3 regions of the Paenibacillus naphthalenovorans genome follow, and region 3 is predicted to be linked to each of the others. Evidence: a T-box and tRNA genes for the amino acid it is inferred to sense, from the RefSeq annotation. Region 3 holds a T-box; the other regions hold tRNA genes.

Region 1 (5,733 bases), 1.7 Mb from region 3:
TCCCTTGGCTGGGATACGTCCCCGACAGCTATATTGCATTGGCCAAAGCCTGCCGGCTTCATCTGCACACATTGTGGATCGTGTTTATTATTATAGGATGCTTCTATCCCTGGATGTCACCTATGTATTTGGTTTACCTGCTGTTCATCCATATCTGGCTATTGCTTCCCCGTCTCCTTCTGCTATTCCTGCTTCGTAAACATCGATCCAACGGGTACTTGAAACTTAATGATAACGACACGTCCTGCTATGCCCAATAGCGGGATGTTCGCCTTAGCCATATCATTAGGCCTTTGGATATAAGTGAATTAAAAAAAGCCAACGTTCGTGATTTGAACGATGGCTTTTCGCTTGCGCCCTGAAAACTGGATCGAAACCAAGCCGCTGATCATCTTCATGTGCTTTTTGGATAAGCCCTCGACCGATTAGTATTCGTCAGCTCCACACGTTGCCGTGCTTCCACCCCGAACCTATCTACCTCGTCGTCTACAAGGGGTCTTACATACTGGGAAATCTCATCTTGAGGGGGGCTTCACGCTTAGATGCTTTCAGCGCTTATCCCTTCCGTACTTGGCTATCCAGCCGTGCCTCTGGCGAGACAACTGGTACACCAGCGGTACGTCCATCCCGGTCCTCTCGTACTAAGGACAGCTCCTCTCAAATTTCCTACGCCCGCGACAGATAGGGACCGAACTGTCTCACGACGTTCTGAACCCAGCTCGCGTACCGCTTTAATGGGCGAACAGCCCAACCCTTGGGACCTACTTCAGCCCCAGGATGCGATGAGCCGACATCGAGGTGCCAAACCTCCCCGTCGATGTGGACTCTTGGGGGAGATAAGCCTGTTATCCCCAGGGTAGCTTTTATCCGTTGAGCGATGGCCCTTCCATTCGGTACCACCGGATCACTAAGCCCGACTTTCGTCCCTGCTCGACCTGTTTGTCTCGCAGTCAAGCTCCCTTTTGCCTTTGCACTCTGCGAATGATTTCCAACCATTCTGAGGGAACCTTGGGGCGCCTCCGTTACGCTTTAGGAGGCGACCGCCCCAGTCAAACTGCCCACCTGACACTGTCCCCATACCCGCTTAGGGCACCAGGTTAGAACTCCGATACGATCAGGGTGGTATCCCAACGTCGCCTCCACACAAGCTGGCGCTCATGCTTCCCAGGCTCCCACCTATCCTGTACAGATCGTACCAAAGTCCAATATCAAGCTGCAGTAAAGCTCCATGGGGTCTTTCCGTCTTGTCGCGGGTAACCTGCATCTTCACAGGTATTAAAATTTCACCGGATCTCTCGTCGAGACAGCGCCCAAGTCGTTACGCCATTCGTGCGGGTCAGAATTTACCTGACAAGGAATTTCGCTACCTTAGGACCGTTATAGTTACGGCCGCCGTTTACTGGGGCTTCGGTTCACAGCTTCGGTCTTACCCTAACCGCTCCCCTTAACCTTCCAGCACCGGGCAGGCGTCAGCCCGTATACTTCGCCTTGCGGCTTCGCACAGACCTGTGTTTTTGCTAAACAGTCGCTTGGGCCTTTTCACTGCGGCCCCCTCGGGCTATTCACCCTACCGGGGCACCCCTTCTCCCGAAGTTACGGGGTCATTTTGCCGAGTTCCTTAACGAGAGTTCTTCCGCGCGCCTTAGCATCCTCTGCTCGCCTACCTGTGTCGGTTTGCGGTACGGGCACCTTCTCCCTGGCTAGAGGCTTTTCTTGGCAGCCTGAACTCATGACCTTCGGTACTCCAATTTTCCCTCCCCATCACAGCCCAGCCTTTCGATGTGCGGATTTGCCTGCACACCAGCCTCACTGCTTGGACGAGCATCCATCAGCTCGCGTCACTATCCTTCTGCGTCACCCCATCGCTCATAACGGTTCACGGTGGTACAGGAATTTCAACCTGTTGTCCTTCGACTACGCCTTTCGGCCTCGCCTTAGGTCCCGACTTACCCTGAGCGGACGAACCTTCCTCAGGAACCCTTAGGCTTTCGGCGGATCAGATTCTCACTGATCTTTTCGTTACTCATACCGGCATTCTCACTTGTAACCGCTCCAGCTGTCCTCACGATCAACCTTCAACGCTGTTACAACGCTCCCCTACCCCAGATATTTTCATATCTAGCCATAGCTTCGGTGGTGTGTTTAGCCCCGTTACATTTTCGGCGCAGAGTCACTCGACCAGTGAGCTATTACGCACTCTTTGAATGGTGGCTGCTTCTAAGCCAACATCCTGGTTGTCTGCGCAACTCCACATCCTTTCCCACTTAACACACACTTGGGGACCTTAGCTGATGATCTGGGCTGTTTCCCTCTTGACAATGGATCTTAGCACTCACTGTCTGACTCCCGGGTTAACGTCTGTGGCATTCAGAGTTTGACTGGACTTGGTAACCCTTGGCGGGCCCCGCACCCAATCAGTGCTTTACCTCCACGACGCATCTCCCGAGGCTAGCCCTAAAGCTATTTCGGGGAGAACCAGCTATCTCCGAGTTCGATTGGAATTTCTCCGCTACCCCCACCTCATCCCCGAATTTTTCAACATTCGTGGGTTCGGGCCTCCAGTGCGTGTTACCGCACCTTCACCCTGGACAGGGGTAGATCACACGGTTTCGGGTCTACGCCTGCAAACTCATTCGCCCTGTTCAGACTCGCTTTCGCTGCGGCTTCGGCTTCTCACCTTAACCTCGCTTGCAAACGTAACTCGCCGGTTCATTCTACAAAAGGCACGCCATCACCCTTTAACGAGCTCTGACTTCTTGTAAGCACACGGTTTCAGGTTCTCTTTCACTCCGCTCCCGCGGTTCTTTTCACCTTTCCCTCACGGTACTGCTTCACTATCGGTCGCCAGGGAGTATTTAGCCTTGGCAGATGGTCCTGCCGGATTCCCACGAGGTTTCACGTGTCTCGCGGTACTCGGGATCCGTCTAGGGTTTTCGCAGAATTTCGGCTACAGGGCTGTTACCTTCTCTGGCCGGCCTTTCCAGACCGCTTCACCTACTCTGCTCAACCCACGTTGACGTCCCACAACCCCAGGGGGCAAGCCCCCTGGTTTGGGCTAATCCGCTTTCGCTCGCCGCTACTGACGGAATCACTTTTGTTTTCTTTTCCTGAGGGTACTTAGATGTTTCAGTTCCCCTCGTCTGCCTCCAATGCAGCTATGTATTCACTGCATGGTACGTATCTATTACGATACGCAGGTTTCCCCATTCGGACATCCCCGGATCAAAGCCTGCTTACGGCTCCCCGAGGCATTTCGTCGTTCGCCACGTCCTTCATCGGCTCCTGGCGCCTAGGCATCCTCCGTGTGCTCTTATTAGCTTAACCAATTTGGTTATTCGGTACCGACACTTACGTATCGGCTGCTGACGATTTTCTTACGAAAATCGCAGCGGGATGATTCAGCATTTTGCTTCGTTTCGATATCCAGTTTTCAAGGAACAAACATTGAATGGTGGAGCCAAGCGGGATCGAACCGCTGACCTCCTGCTTGCAAGGCAGGCGCTCTCCCAGCTGAGCTATGGCCCCATGACACCATTATGAAGTTTAATGGTGGGCCCTAGTGGACTCGAACCACCGACCTCACCCTTATCAGGGGTGCGCTCTAACCAGCTGAGCTAAGGGCCCTTACTACTCTATAGGATTAAAAAATCCACTTAAAGTGGATTCGCTTGGCGACGTTCTACTCTCCCGGGACCCTGCGGTCCAAGTACCATCGACGCTGGAAGGCTTAACGGTCGTGTTCGGTATGGGTACGTGTGGTTCCCTTCCGCCATCATCACCAAACGATCGAAAGGCATTGCACCTTTCAAAACTGAACACGAGTGAGTGCTTCTTGCTTATTGTCCGTTACCCCGCAGGTAACATGGACTCCATAGAAAGGAGGTGATCCAGCCGCACCTTCCGATACGGCTACCTTGTTACGACTTCACCCCAATCATCTACCCCACCTTCGGCGGCTGGCTCCTTGCGGTTACCCCACCGACTTCGGGTGTTGTAAACTCTCGTGGTGTGACGGGCGGTGTGTACAAGACCCGGGAACGTATTCACCGCGGCATGCTGATCCGCGATTACTAGCAATTCCGACTTCATGCAGGCGAGTTGCAGCCTGCAATCCGAACTGAGACCGGCTTATAAGGATTCGCTCCGGATCGCTCCTTCGCTTCCCGTTGTACCGGCCATTGTAGTACGTGTGTAGCCCAGGTCATAAGGGGCATGATGATTTGACGTCATCCCCACCTTCCTCCGGTTTGTCACCGGCAGTCAACTTAGAGTGCCCAACTTAATGCTGGCAACTAAGCTCAAGGGTTGCGCTCGTTGCGGGACTTAACCCAACATCTCACGACACGAGCTGACGACAACCATGCACCACCTGTCTCCTCTGTCCCGAAGGAAAGGTACATCTCTGTACCGGTCAAAGGGATGTCAAGACCTGGTAAGGTTCTTCGCGTTGCTTCGAATTAAACCACATACTCCACTGCTTGTGCGGGTCCCCGTCAATTCCTTTGAGTTTCACTCTTGCGAGCGTACTCCCCAGGCGGAGTGCTTATTGTGTTGACTTCGGCACCAAGGGTATCGAAACCCCTAACACCTAGCACTCATCGTTTACGGCGTGGACTACCAGGGTATCTAATCCTGTTTGCTCCCCACGCTTTCGCGCCTCAGCGTCAGTTACAGTCCAGAAAGCCGCCTTCGCCACTGGTGTTCCTCCACATCTCTACGCATTTCACCGCTACACGTGGAATTCCGCTTTCCTCTCCTGCACTCAAGCCACCCAGTTTTCGGTGCGATCCGGGGTTGAGCCCCGGGCTTATACACCAAACTTAAACGGCCGCCTGCGCGCGCTTTACGCCCAATAATTCCGGACAACGCTTGCCCCCTACGTATTACCGCGGCTGCTGGCACGTAGTTAGCCGGGGCTTTCTTCTCAAGTACCGTCACCCTCAGGGCAGTGACTCCCCAAGGCGTTCTTCCTTGGCAACAGAGCTTTACGATCCGAAAACCTTCTTCACTCACGCGGCGTTGCTCCGTCAGACTTGCGTCCATTGCGGAAGATTCCCTACTGCTGCCTCCCGTAGGAGTCTGGGCCGTGTCTCAGTCCCAGTGTGGCCGATCACCCTCTCAGGTCGGCTACGCATCGTCGCCTTGGTGAGCCGTTACCCCACCAACTAGCTAATGCGCCGCAGGCCCATCTGTAAGCCACAGCTTGCACCGTGTTTCTTGATCCCTCCATGCGGAGAAACCACCTATCCGGTCTTAGCTACCGTTTCCGGTAGTTATCCCGGTCTTACAGGCAGGTTGCCTACGTGTTACTCACCCGTCCGCCGCTCCAGGGGGCTCCCGTAAGGGAGCACCCCTAGCGCTCGACTTGCATGTATTAGGCACGCCGCCAGCGTTCGTCCTGAGCCAGGATCAAACTCTCCATCAAAGAAAATCTGATTAGCTCATACATCTACTACTGGCGAGAATCTCTCGATTCTCTATCTTTACACTCACTCGTTGTTCAGTTTTCAAAGGGCAATTTCTTTCGACAAAATCGATTGAAATCTTTTGTCGTTTGTTGTCACCTATTTAGCGGCGACTTGATTAATATATCATATCGGCCCAATTCAATGCAAGCTTTTTTTTTTGCGGAATATTATTTCCGTCTGTCTCACAATACCCACAGCTTCAAAGCGGCAAGAACAGCCAGTCCCGGAAGCCCAAGAATGCTGACCATACCCACAGTTACCGTAT
Region 2 (5,733 bases), 2.4 Mb from region 3:
TTTGCCTTTGCACTCTGCGAATGATTTCCAACCATTCTGAGGGAACCTTGGGGCGCCTCCGTTACGCTTTAGGAGGCGACCGCCCCAGTCAAACTGCCCACCTGACACTGTCCCCATACCCGCTTAGGGCACCAGGTTAGAACTCCGATACGATCAGGGTGGTATCCCAACGTCGCCTCCACACAAGCTGGCGCTCATGCTTCTCTGGCTCCCACCTATCCTGTACAGATCGTACCAAAGTCCAATATCAAGCTGCAGTAAAGCTCCATGGGGTCTTTCCGTCTTGTCGCGGGTAACCTGCATCTTCACAGGTATTAAAATTTCACCGGATCTCTCGTCGAGACAGCGCCCAAGTCGTTACGCCATTCGTGCGGGTCAGAATTTACCTGACAAGGAATTTCGCTACCTTAGGACCGTTATAGTTACGGCCGCCGTTTACTGGGGCTTCGGTTCACAGCTTCGGGTTGCCCCTAACCGCTCCCCTTAACCTTCCAGCACCGGGCAGGCGTCAGCCCGTATACTTCGCCTTGCGGCTTCGCACAGACCTGTGTTTTTGCTAAACAGTCGCTTGGGCCTTTTCACTGCGGCCCCCTCGGGCTATTCACCCTACCGGGGCACCCCTTCTCCCGAAGTTACGGGGTCATTTTGCCGAGTTCCTTAACGAGAGTTCTTCCGCGCGCCTTAGCATCCTCTGCTCGCCTACCTGTGTCGGTTTGCGGTACGGGCACCTTCTCCCTGGCTAGAGGCTTTTCTTGGCAGCCTGAACTCATGACCTTCGGTACTCCAATTTTCCCTCCCCATCACAGCCCAGCCTTTCGATGTGCGGATTTGCCTGCACACCAGCCTCACTGCTTGGACGAGCATCCATCAGCTCGCGTCACTATCCTTCTGCGTCACCCCATCGCTCATAACGGTTCACGGTGGTACAGGAATTTCAACCTGTTGTCCTTCGACTACGCCTTTCGGCCTCGCCTTAGGTCCCGACTTACCCTGAGCGGACGAACCTTCCTCAGGAACCCTTAGGCTTTCGGCGGATCAGATTCTCACTGATCTTTTCGTTACTCATACCGGCATTCTCACTTGTAACCGCTCCAGCTGTCCTCACGATCAACCTTCAACGCTGTTACAACGCTCCCCTACTGCCCATTACTGGACCCATAGCTTCGGTGGTGTGTTTAGCCCCGTTACATTTTCGGCGCAGAGTCACTCGACCAGTGAGCTATTACGCACTCTTTGAATGGTGGCTGCTTCTAAGCCAACATCCTGGTTGTCTGCGCAACTCCACATCCTTTCCCACTTAACACACACTTGGGGACCTTAGCTGATGATCTGGGCTGTTTCCCTCTTGACAATGGATCTTAGCACTCACTGTCTGACTCCCGGGTTAACGTCTGTGGCATTCAGAGTTTGACTGGACTTGGTAACCCTTGGCGGGCCCCGCACCCAATCAGTGCTTTACCTCCACGACGCATCTCCCGAGGCTAGCCCTAAAGCTATTTCGGGGAGAACCAGCTATCTCCGAGTTCGATTGGAATTTCTCCGCTACCCCCACCTCATCCCCGAATTTTTCAACATTCGTGGGTTCGGGCCTCCAGTGCGTGTTACCGCACCTTCACCCTGGACAGGGGTAGATCACACGGTTTCGGGTCTACGCCTGCAAACTCATTCGCCCTGTTCAGACTCGCTTTCGCTGCGGCTTCGGCTTCTCACCTTAACCTTGCTTGCAAACGTAACTCGCCGGTTCATTCTACAAAAGGCACGCCATCACCCTTTAACGGGCTCTGACTTCTTGTAAGCACACGGTTTCAGGTTCTCTTTCACTCCGCTCCCGCGGTTCTTTTCACCTTTCCCTCACGGTACTGCTTCACTATCGGTCGCCAGGGAGTATTTAGCCTTGGCAGATGGTCCTGCCGGATTCCCACGAGGTTTCACGTGTCTCGCGGTACTCGGGATCCGTCTAGGGTTTTCGCAGAATTTTGGCTACAGGGCTGTTACCTTCTCCGGCCGGCCTTTCCAGACCGCTTCACCTACTCTGCTCAACCCACGTTGACGTCCCACAACCCCAGGGGGCAAGCCCCCTGGTTTGGGCTAATCCGCTTTCGCTCGCCGCTACTGACGGAATCACTTTTGTTTTCTTTTCCTGAGGGTACTTAGATGTTTCAGTTCCCCTCGTCTGCCTCCAATGCAGCTATGTATTCACTGCATGGTACGTATCTATTACGATACGCAGGTTTCCCCATTCGGACATCCCCGGATCAAAGCCTGCTTACGGCTCCCCGAGGCATTTCGTCGTTCGCCACGTCCTTCATCGGCTCCTGGCGCCTAGGCATCCTCCGTGTGCTCTTATTAGCTTAACCAATTTGGTTATTCGGTACCGACACACTTACGTATCGGCTGCTGACGATTTTCTTACGAAAATCGCAGCGGGATGATTCAGCATTTTGCTTCGTTTCGATATCCAGTTTTCAAGGAACAAACATTGAATGGTGGAGCCAAGCGGGATCGAACCGCTGACCTCCTGCTTGCAAGGCAGGCGCTCTCCCAGCTGAGCTATGGCCCCATGACCACCATTATGAAGTTTAATGGTGGGCCCTAGTGGACTCGAACCACCGACCTCACCCTTATCAGGGGTGCGCTCTAACCAGCTGAGCTAAGGGCCCTCACTACTCTATAGGATTAAAAACCCACTTAAAGTGGATTCGCTTGGCGACGTTCTACTCTCCCGGGACCCTGCGGTCCAAGTACCATCGACGCTGGAAGGCTTAACGGTCGTGTTCGGTATGGGTACGTGTGGTTCCCTTCCGCCATCATCACCAAACGATCGAAAGGCATTGCACCTTTCAAAACTGAACACGAGTGAGTGCTTCTTGCTTATTGTCCGTTACCCCGCAGGTAACATGGACTCCATAGAAAGGAGGTGATCCAGCCGCACCTTCCGATACGGCTACCTTGTTACGACTTCACCCCAATCATCTACCCCACCTTCGGCGGCTGGCTCCTTGCGGTTACCCCACCGACTTCGGGTGTTGTAAACTCTCGTGGTGTGACGGGCGGTGTGTACAAGACCCGGGAACGTATTCACCGCGGCATGCTGATCCGCGATTACTAGCAATTCCGACTTCATGCAGGCGAGTTGCAGCCTGCAATCCGAACTGAGACCGGCTTATAAGGATTCGCTCCGGATCGCTCCTTCGCTTCCCGTTGTACCGGCCATTGTAGTACGTGTGTAGCCCAGGTCATAAGGGGCATGATGATTTGACGTCATCCCCACCTTCCTCCGGTTTGTCACCGGCAGTCAACTTAGAGTGCCCAACTTAATGCTGGCAACTAAGCTCAAGGGTTGCGCTCGTTGCGGGACTTAACCCAACATCTCACGACACGAGCTGACGACAACCATGCACCACCTGTCTCCTCTGTCCCGAAGGAAAGGTACATCTCTGTACCGGTCAAAGGGATGTCAAGACCTGGTAAGGTTCTTCGCGTTGCTTCGAATTAAACCACATACTCCACTGCTTGTGCGGGTCCCCGTCAATTCCTTTGAGTTTCACTCTTGCGAGCGTACTCCCCAGGCGGAGTGCTTATTGTGTTGACTTCGGCACCAAGGGTATCGAAACCCCTAACACCTAGCACTCATCGTTTACGGCGTGGACTACCAGGGTATCTAATCCTGTTTGCTCCCCACGCTTTCGCGCCTCAGCGTCAGTTACAGTCCAGAAAGCCGCCTTCGCCACTGGTGTTCCTCCACATCTCTACGCATTTCACCGCTACACGTGGAATTCCGCTTTCCTCTCCTGCACTCAAGCCACCCAGTTTTCGGTGCGATCCGGGGTTGAGCCCCGGGCTTATACACCAAACTTAAGCGGCCGCCTGCGCGCGCTTTACGCCCAATAATTCCGGACAACGCTTGCCCCCTACGTATTACCGCGGCTGCTGGCACGTAGTTAGCCGGGGCTTTCTTCTCAAGTACCGTCACCCTCAGGGCAGTGACTCCCCAAGGCGTTCTTCCTTGGCAACAGAGCTTTACGATCCGAAAACCTTCTTCACTCACGCGGCGTTGCTCCGTCAGACTTGCGTCCATTGCGGAAGATTCCCTACTGCTGCCTCCCGTAGGAGTCTGGGCCGTGTCTCAGTCCCAGTGTGGCCGATCACCCTCTCAGGTCGGCTACGCATCGTCGCCTTGGTGAGCCGTTACCCCACCAACTAGCTAATGCGCCGCAGGCCCATCTGTAAGCCACAGCTTGCACCGTGTTTCTTGATCCCTCCATGCGGAGAAACCACCTATCCGGTCTTAGCTACCGTTTCCGGTAGTTATCCCGGTCTTACAGGCAGGTTGCCTACGTGTTACTCACCCGTCCGCCGCTCCAGGAGGTCTCCCCTAAGGGAGAACCCCCAGCGCTCGACTTGCATGTATTAGGCACGCCGCCAGCGTTCGTCCTGAGCCAGGATCAAACTCTCCATCAAAGAAAATCTGATTAGCTCATACATCTACTACTGGCGAGAATCTCTCGATTCTCTATCTTTACACTCACTCGTTGTTCAGTTTTCAAAGGGCAATTTCACTGCTAAAACCTTGCTGTACAAGGATTTTTCAACTTTGTCGCTTGTTGTCACCTGGTTTAGCGGCGACTTTTATAATATACCATATTCGCCTATCTCAATGCAAGCATTTTTTTTAAAACATTTATTTCTATTCTTCATCGAGAGGCTTCATCACGGTAAGCCGTTTGAAGCGGCGAAAATTAATTTAACATATCCCCAATTTGAAAGTCAAGCGTCCGGAACAAAAAAATAAAGGAGCTCTGCTGTACCTTAGGGCCAAAGAGCTCCTGCTTTCCATTATTCAATCATACCTTCAACCGGACTGCTCGCGGAGGCATACCGTTTTTTAGGGATCCGGCCGGCAATAAAGCCCTTGCGTCCCGCCTCGACAGCCAGTTTAAACGCTTCAGCCATCAGAACCGGATCACCCGCTCCGGCTACTGCCGTATTCAGTAGAACGCCGTCTGCTCCAAGCTCCATTGCCAAAGCGGCATCGGCAGGTCCGCCAATTCCAGCATCAACGATAATCGGCACCTTCGCTTCTTCCAAAATAAATCGCAAATTATTCGGGTTTACGATACCTTGACCGGAGCCGATCGGCGAAGCGCCCGGCATCACCGCCGCAGCTCCCGCTTCCTGCAGCTTGCGCGCAAGTATCGGATCGTCTGAAGTATAAGGAAGTACAATAAAGCCTTCATCCACCAATATTTTGGTCGCTTCAAGGGTGCCGACCGGATCCGGCAGCAGGGTTCTTGGATCACCGATCACTTCAACTTTGATCATATCGCACAATCCGGAGGCTTTCGCGAGACGGGCAATCCGCACCGCTTCTTCTACCGTATAGGCACCGGCTGTATTAGGCAGTAGGGTAAACTTTTTCAAATCCAAGGTTTCAAGAAAGTTAGGTGCATCCGGGTTATCGATCGGCAATCTGCGAATGGCAAACGTCAGTACCTCCGCCTCCGAGACACGAACAGCTTGTTCTTGAATTTTCAGATCCGTAAATTTCCCCGTACCCAAAAGCAACCGGGATTTAAATTCATAAGGACCAATTTTCAACGTTTCACTCATGTTCATTATCTCCTTCATTGTACAAAAATATGTTAACCTCCGCCGACAAAATGGACGATCTCCACCCGGTCGCCATCATTCAGACGCGTCTCGTTATATGTGCTGCGTTCAATTATTTCCTTG
Region 3 (5,733 bases):
ATGCTCAATCGTCGCTTCGCTGACCAGGGGCTCGCTGCAGCTCCGGCAGTAGAAAATCGGGATCGGAACGCCCCAGGCGCGCTGCCGTGAAATACACCAGTCTCCACGGTCGGCAATCATGTTATGCAGGCGGGTTTCCCCCCACTCCGGCGTCCATTTGAGTCTTTTGATTTCATCCAGCATGGCCTGGCGGAATCCGTCGACAGACGCAAACCACTGTTCCGTAGCACGGAAAATCACCGGTTTTTTCGTCCGCCAATCGTGCGGATATTGGTGCTGGATCGTGGTCATATGAAGCAGATGCCCGGATTCCTGCAGCCTCTCCGTGATGATCTTATTTCCTTTTTCATAAAACAGCCCTTCAAAGCCCGGGGCCTCCGAAGTAAAATGCCCCTGATCATCTACAGGACAAAGCACGCCGAGGTTGTATTTTTGCCCGATCACAAAGTCGTCCTCGCCGTGGCCCGGCGCCGTGTGCACACATCCGGTACCGGCATCTAGCGTTACGTGCTCGCCAACCATCACAAGTGAAGTACGGTCATAAAACGGATGCTTGCAGAGTACATATTCCAGCTCGCTTCCCTTTAGGGTGGACAATACCTTAACATCGGTCCAGCCGATTTCCTTGGAGACAGCTTCCAGAAGTCCTTGGGCCAGCACATATTTTTTGCCGCCGGTTTCCACCAGAGTATAATCGAAATCCGGGTGAAGGCTGATCCCCAGGTTAGCGGGAAGTGTCCATGGCGTTGTGGTCCAGATGACGATGGACGCATCCTCCGGAAGCTTGCCCTTACCGTCCTTCACTTCAAAAGCAACATAGATCGAAGTGGACGTTTTGTCTTTGTACTCGATTTCAGCTTCCGCCAGGGCGCTTTCGGACGACGGAGACCAATAGACCGGCTTCAACCCTTTATAGATATAGCCTTTATTCACCATTCCGCCGAAAACGCGGATTTGCTGCGCCTCATACTTCGGCTGAAGCGTGATGTAAGGGTTGTTCCAATCCCCGCGGATCGAAAGACGCTTGAACTGGGCCTTTTGCTTTTCAACCCATTCCAAGGCATACGCTTTACAGTAGTCCCGGAATTCGGGCACGCTCATCTTCTTCCGGTCAACCTTGCCGCTGTTGGCAATCGCCTGCTCGATCGGCAGCCCATGCGTATCCCAGCCGGGCACGTAAGGAGCGTCATAGCCCTGCATCGTTTTGAAGCGGACGATAATATCCTTGATGATCTTGTTTAACGCATGACCTATATGAATATCGCCGTTCGCATACGGCGGGCCGTCGTGCAGTATAAACTTCGGTTTGCCTTTACGGCTCTCCTGAACCATACGATAAATGTCCATTTCTTCCCAGCGCTGCTGCATCTTCGGTTCGGCCTGCGGCAGATTTCCGCGCATCGGAAAATCGGTCTGCAGCAGGTTCAATGTTTTGCCATAATCCATTGCCATTGCACCATTCACTCCTTACTTGATATAAACGCAAAAAAGACTTCTTATCCCTTAGGGACGAGAAGTCTCGCGGTACCACCCAAATTAAGACACAAACGAATACAGGGCGATCGCTTGACCATTCAAGCCAACCTGCCCTTTCACCGAAGCGTCTTCGCTCCATGATCGATAACGGGATCAGCCGATGCTCTTTACTTCTAATCGGTTCAAGAGATGCTCATGGGTGATATTCCTTCGCCGCCAAAGTCCGGGCTCGCACCAACCCCCGGTTCGCTGACATCAGCTTGACGCCAAGTACTCGTCCCAATCATCGCTTTCACTCATGTTCACTTATAGAGTGGAGTATAGCGGAAATCAGCGGCGGCGTCAACATCCGAGTGCAGCTCCGGTCAAAAACAGGCATGAACCCGGGTGCAGCCGTATATGTCACTGGTTTTGCTTTATGGCTGCTCTACTTCCATGCGTTCCAGAGAAGTCCAGTCTTCTTTGCTGAGCAGTTCCAGCTGCGCCTCAATCAGCGTGCGGAAACGCGTGCGATAAATCGAAGCCTGTTTCTTCAGCTCTTCGGTTTCCATGGCGATTTTGCGTGTCTTCGAGAGGGCTTCGTTGATGATGCGGTCTGCATTCTTCTCCGCTTCCTTAAGGATCAGCTGCGCTTCCTTCTTCGCATTCGTCTTGACTTCATCGGCCGCTTCCTGCGCGACGATGATGGTCTTGCTTAACGTTTCTTCAATGTTGGAAAAATGATCCAGCCGTTCTTGAATCGCGTTCAGCTGATTCTGCAATTCTTTATTTTCACGGATTAACACTTCATAATCCTTGATCACCTGATCCAAAAACTCATTGACTTCATCCTCATCATAACCGCGAAATGACCGTTTGAATTCCTTATTATGTATGTCGAGCGGGGTTAAAGCCATTGTTGCACCTCCTGCAAATTTAGCAACCAACCTAATCACGTATTGCTATATTCGACAATTGACTGCAATTTCCTGCAATCGCAAACAAAAAAAAATCGGCTTAAGCATACTTGCCGATTTTCACGCGGTACCTCCCCTTTTTGGTCACACCCTCGACCTCAAGCAGCTTGAAGCGTCCGAAGCCCTGAAGAGATACGACATCCCCTTGTTTTAGCGGCTTGCTCGGATCTTCCACCTGCTTCCAGTTAACCTTGCACCGCCCCGCTTTAATCGGGATCAGCACTTTGGCGCGACTCAACCGGTATACATCACTGACAATACCGTCCAGGCGCAGTGAAGCGACCGACAGGCTCATCTCGTCCAGCTTGACCTCTGTGCTGATAAGACGGTCCAAAGGCAGCAGCTCGGTTTGCACATGCACACGATGGACAGCGTTCAGGTTCAGCCGGATATAATCGGCGACCTCGGCGGCGGCGAGAAAATGGCAGCCGTCCGGTCGGACATAGATGTCGCCCACCTTATCGCGCTTGATGCCAAGCCCTAAGATCGCTCCCATATAGTCCCCGTGATCGAGCTGCTGCAGCTTCTCGTCGGGCGAAGTCACTCCGATCAGGCGAATGCCCATGTCTTCGTCGTCCAATACGCGGTAATCCGGAGCGATGAATGCCCGTTTGCGCTCGGCGCCGGGATGGCCTCCGTCAAAGCGCACGTGAACATCTGCACTCCGGTTCACCAGCGACGTAACGATAAATGCCTGGCGCGGGTCCAAAAAATCGGTAAGTTTGACAGCGTGCTGCTCCGCCCGCTCCACCCATTCGGCCGCTTTGTCCACAAACCGGTGTTCATCCGGATGGAAGTGGGCATAAATATGTTCATTCATTCGTCAAAATCTCCTTCGACTCCATGCACCGTTCCGCCCGATGACTTAAAAAATAGCGGACACGATCGCGACAATCCCTTCGCCAACGAACCGGAGTGCAATCAGCGCCACGATCGGAGAAATATCGATCATCCCGCCAATGGGCGGAATAAAGCGGCGGAAGATGCTCAAATACGGCTCGCACAGCTTTCCCAGAAATTCTCCGATAAAGCTTTCCCGCGCATTCGGCAGCCAGGAGAGCAGAACATAGGCGATGAGTACGTATTGGTAGATATCGACCAGAGTGCGTATGTAACCCTCAATCAAGCTGTTCACCTCGTTTTGTTTAGTGGGGGCTATCCTTCGTCATGATTCATGGTTTCCGAGATCGAACCGTGAATTTCTACGGTATCCGGAGTACACAAAAAGATGTTGGGGCCAATTTTCGATATCGAGCCGCTCAGTGCGTACACGGTTCCGCTCAAAAAATCGACGATCCGGGTCGCCTGGTCCGGACGAACGCGATGCAAATTGACCACCACCGGACGCCGGTAGCGCAAATGATCGGCAATTTCCTGCGTCTCTTCATAGGTGCGCGGCTCGTTCAGCACGACCCGGACATTTTTTTGCGAGTGAATGCTCACAACGTTCCCCTTATGTTTACGTGTATCCTGCGCCGGGGTTTCAACTTCTTCATGCTGTTCTACGATACGTTCGCGCTCCACTACTTCTTCTTCTTCCTGCAAACCGATTAAATTCATGAATTTGTTCATGACGCCCATGTCCACTCCTCCTTCGTGTTTCTTACAGTCTCACTCTTTTCCCACCAGAATAGAACCGAGACGCACCCAAGTCGCCCCTTCTTCAACCGCGACTTCAAAGTCGTTGGACATCCCCATCGATAGGTGACCGACTTCGTAATCGAGCAATGCTTCCCGATTCAGTCGATCGCGCCACTCTCTTAACCCCCGGAATACGGGACGGGTTTGCTCCGGCTCCGTCTCATAAGGCGCCATTGTCATTAAACCTGCAATTCGGATATGGCGATATTCGCGAATTTCTTTGACGAAGTCGAACAGCGCTTCCGGCTCCAGACCGTATTTGGTTTCTTCCCCGGAGACGTTAAGCTGGATGAAGCACGGCATCTCCATTCCCAGGGAAGCCGCTTTCTTTTCTATTTCTTTGGCAAGCGACAGCCTGTCCAATGAATGAATGTAGGCGAACCGGCCGACAACATCCTTGACTTTATTCGTTTGCAGATGGCCTATGAAATGCCAGGTCCCCCGATCGCCGAAAGCTTCCCATTTGGCCGCAGCATCCTGCCAGCGGTTTTCTCCGATATCGGTCAGCCCTTGCTGCAGAACCTGCCCCGTTGCAGCCAGCGACACGTACTTGGTGACGGCGATGATCCTCACCTCTTGCGGATCTCTTCCCGCCCGCGTGCACGCCGCAGCAATCTTTCCTTTTACCTCGTTTAAGCGAGCTTGCAATTCCAATGTCATTGTAAAGATTCACCTACCTCCCGGCTTGCGTCAAGCGTGAGTTCAAAAGCCCCGAATGGGAAGATCCTCAAACCGGCTTATTCCCGCAAACCGATCCATGCGGCCATGCGGCCCGTTGACCCGCCATTCTTGCGGTGCGAGTAAAACAGATCGAGCCGACAGCTTGTGCATAAACCACTTATTTCGATATTTGATGGCAAAATTCCTGCTTTTATCATAATTTGTCGGTTTATTTGTTGCAAGTTTAAATTATATTTTCCGTTCGGTTTTCGGGTATACAGCGGAGGGACTTCCCCTATGGCTTCATCTTTGTACCTCAGCCCCGGCTCTCCGATCACTTTGTCCATCCGCACAATGACTGCATCGTCCACTTCATAGCAGCACATGCCAATGGAAGGCCCGATGGCCGCCTTCAGCTCGCGGGGCTTTGTGCCATATGCGGCGCTCATCGCCTCAGTAACGGCCTTGGCAATCTCCAGCGCCGTCCCTTTCCAGCCCGCATGAGCCAATCCTACAGCCTTATGTACCGGATCATAAAAGTACAGCGGCACACAATCGGCAAAAAGTGCATGCAGGTAAACTCCCGGCTCGTTGGTGATAAAGCCGTCTTTGTCCTGCAGCGCTCCTTCTCTGGAATCATGGCCCGCTCCACGCTGCCGCCTCGTTACCACTTGGACCTCTTTGCCGTGAACCTGCTCTGCGTAGGTACAGGACTCAAAAGGCACGGCAAGCGCTCCGGCCAGCCGTCTGCGGTTCTCCACCACATCCTCCGGAGCATCCGCCACATGGAGCCCGCAATTCAAGCTGTCATAATCCCCCCGGCTGACTCCGCCGATCCGTGTCGTAAATCCGGCGGTCAGCCTGGGATTTAAGCGCATAAAACCGGTAAGCAGCAGCAGTCCGCAACCATTATCGGCCTTGTCAAGTACGAAAGGCTCCGACGTTTGCATCAACATCCATCCCCCTGCTGTCAGAATATTAACAAGTATACACGAAACGG

The links. A T-box is a leader RNA that pairs with one kind of tRNA and senses whether it is charged. The one in region 3 lies ahead of ileS (isoleucine--tRNA ligase), so its partner is inferred to be a tRNA-Ile.
Region 1: it has a tRNA-Ile gene. The T-box ahead of ileS (isoleucine--tRNA ligase) is inferred to sense a tRNA for this amino acid. The anticodon was not compared.
Region 2: it has a tRNA-Ile gene. The T-box ahead of ileS (isoleucine--tRNA ligase) is inferred to sense a tRNA for this amino acid. The anticodon was not compared.

The regions. Positions count from the first base shown of each region.
Region 1 covers NZ_CP013652.1:4,472,343-4,478,075, reverse strand. The annotation lists gene IJ22_RS21950 (hypothetical protein) at 1-260, shown strand, start outside; rRNA gene IJ22_RS21945 (23S ribosomal RNA) at 406-3,324, opposite strand; tRNA gene IJ22_RS21940 (tRNA-Ala) at 3,450-3,525, opposite strand; tRNA gene IJ22_RS21935 (tRNA-Ile) at 3,548-3,624, opposite strand; rRNA gene rrf (5S ribosomal RNA) at 3,667-3,783, opposite strand; rRNA gene IJ22_RS21925 (16S ribosomal RNA) at 3,876-5,425, opposite strand; gene IJ22_RS21920 (pro-sigmaK processing inhibitor BofA family protein) at 5,651-5,733, opposite strand, start outside.
Region 2 covers NZ_CP013652.1:3,445,396-3,451,128, forward strand. The annotation lists rRNA gene IJ22_RS16920 (23S ribosomal RNA) at 1-2,357, opposite strand, end outside; tRNA gene IJ22_RS16925 (tRNA-Ala) at 2,485-2,560, opposite strand; tRNA gene IJ22_RS16930 (tRNA-Ile) at 2,584-2,660, opposite strand; rRNA gene rrf (5S ribosomal RNA) at 2,702-2,818, opposite strand; rRNA gene IJ22_RS16940 (16S ribosomal RNA) at 2,911-4,461, opposite strand; gene IJ22_RS16945 (thiazole synthase) at 4,837-5,610, opposite strand; gene thiS (sulfur carrier protein ThiS) at 5,643-5,733, opposite strand, start outside.
Region 3 covers NZ_CP013652.1:1,017,677-1,023,409, reverse strand. The annotation lists gene ileS (isoleucine--tRNA ligase) at 1-1,446, opposite strand, end outside; T-box leader at 1,503-1,772, opposite strand; gene IJ22_RS04890 (DivIVA domain-containing protein) at 1,893-2,372, opposite strand; gene IJ22_RS04885 (YlmH family RNA-binding protein) at 2,473-3,252, opposite strand; gene IJ22_RS04880 (YggT family protein) at 3,298-3,567, opposite strand; gene IJ22_RS04875 (cell division protein SepF) at 3,588-4,013, opposite strand; gene IJ22_RS04870 (YggS family pyridoxal phosphate-dependent enzyme) at 4,044-4,727, opposite strand; gene pgeF (peptidoglycan editing factor PgeF) at 4,811-5,683, opposite strand.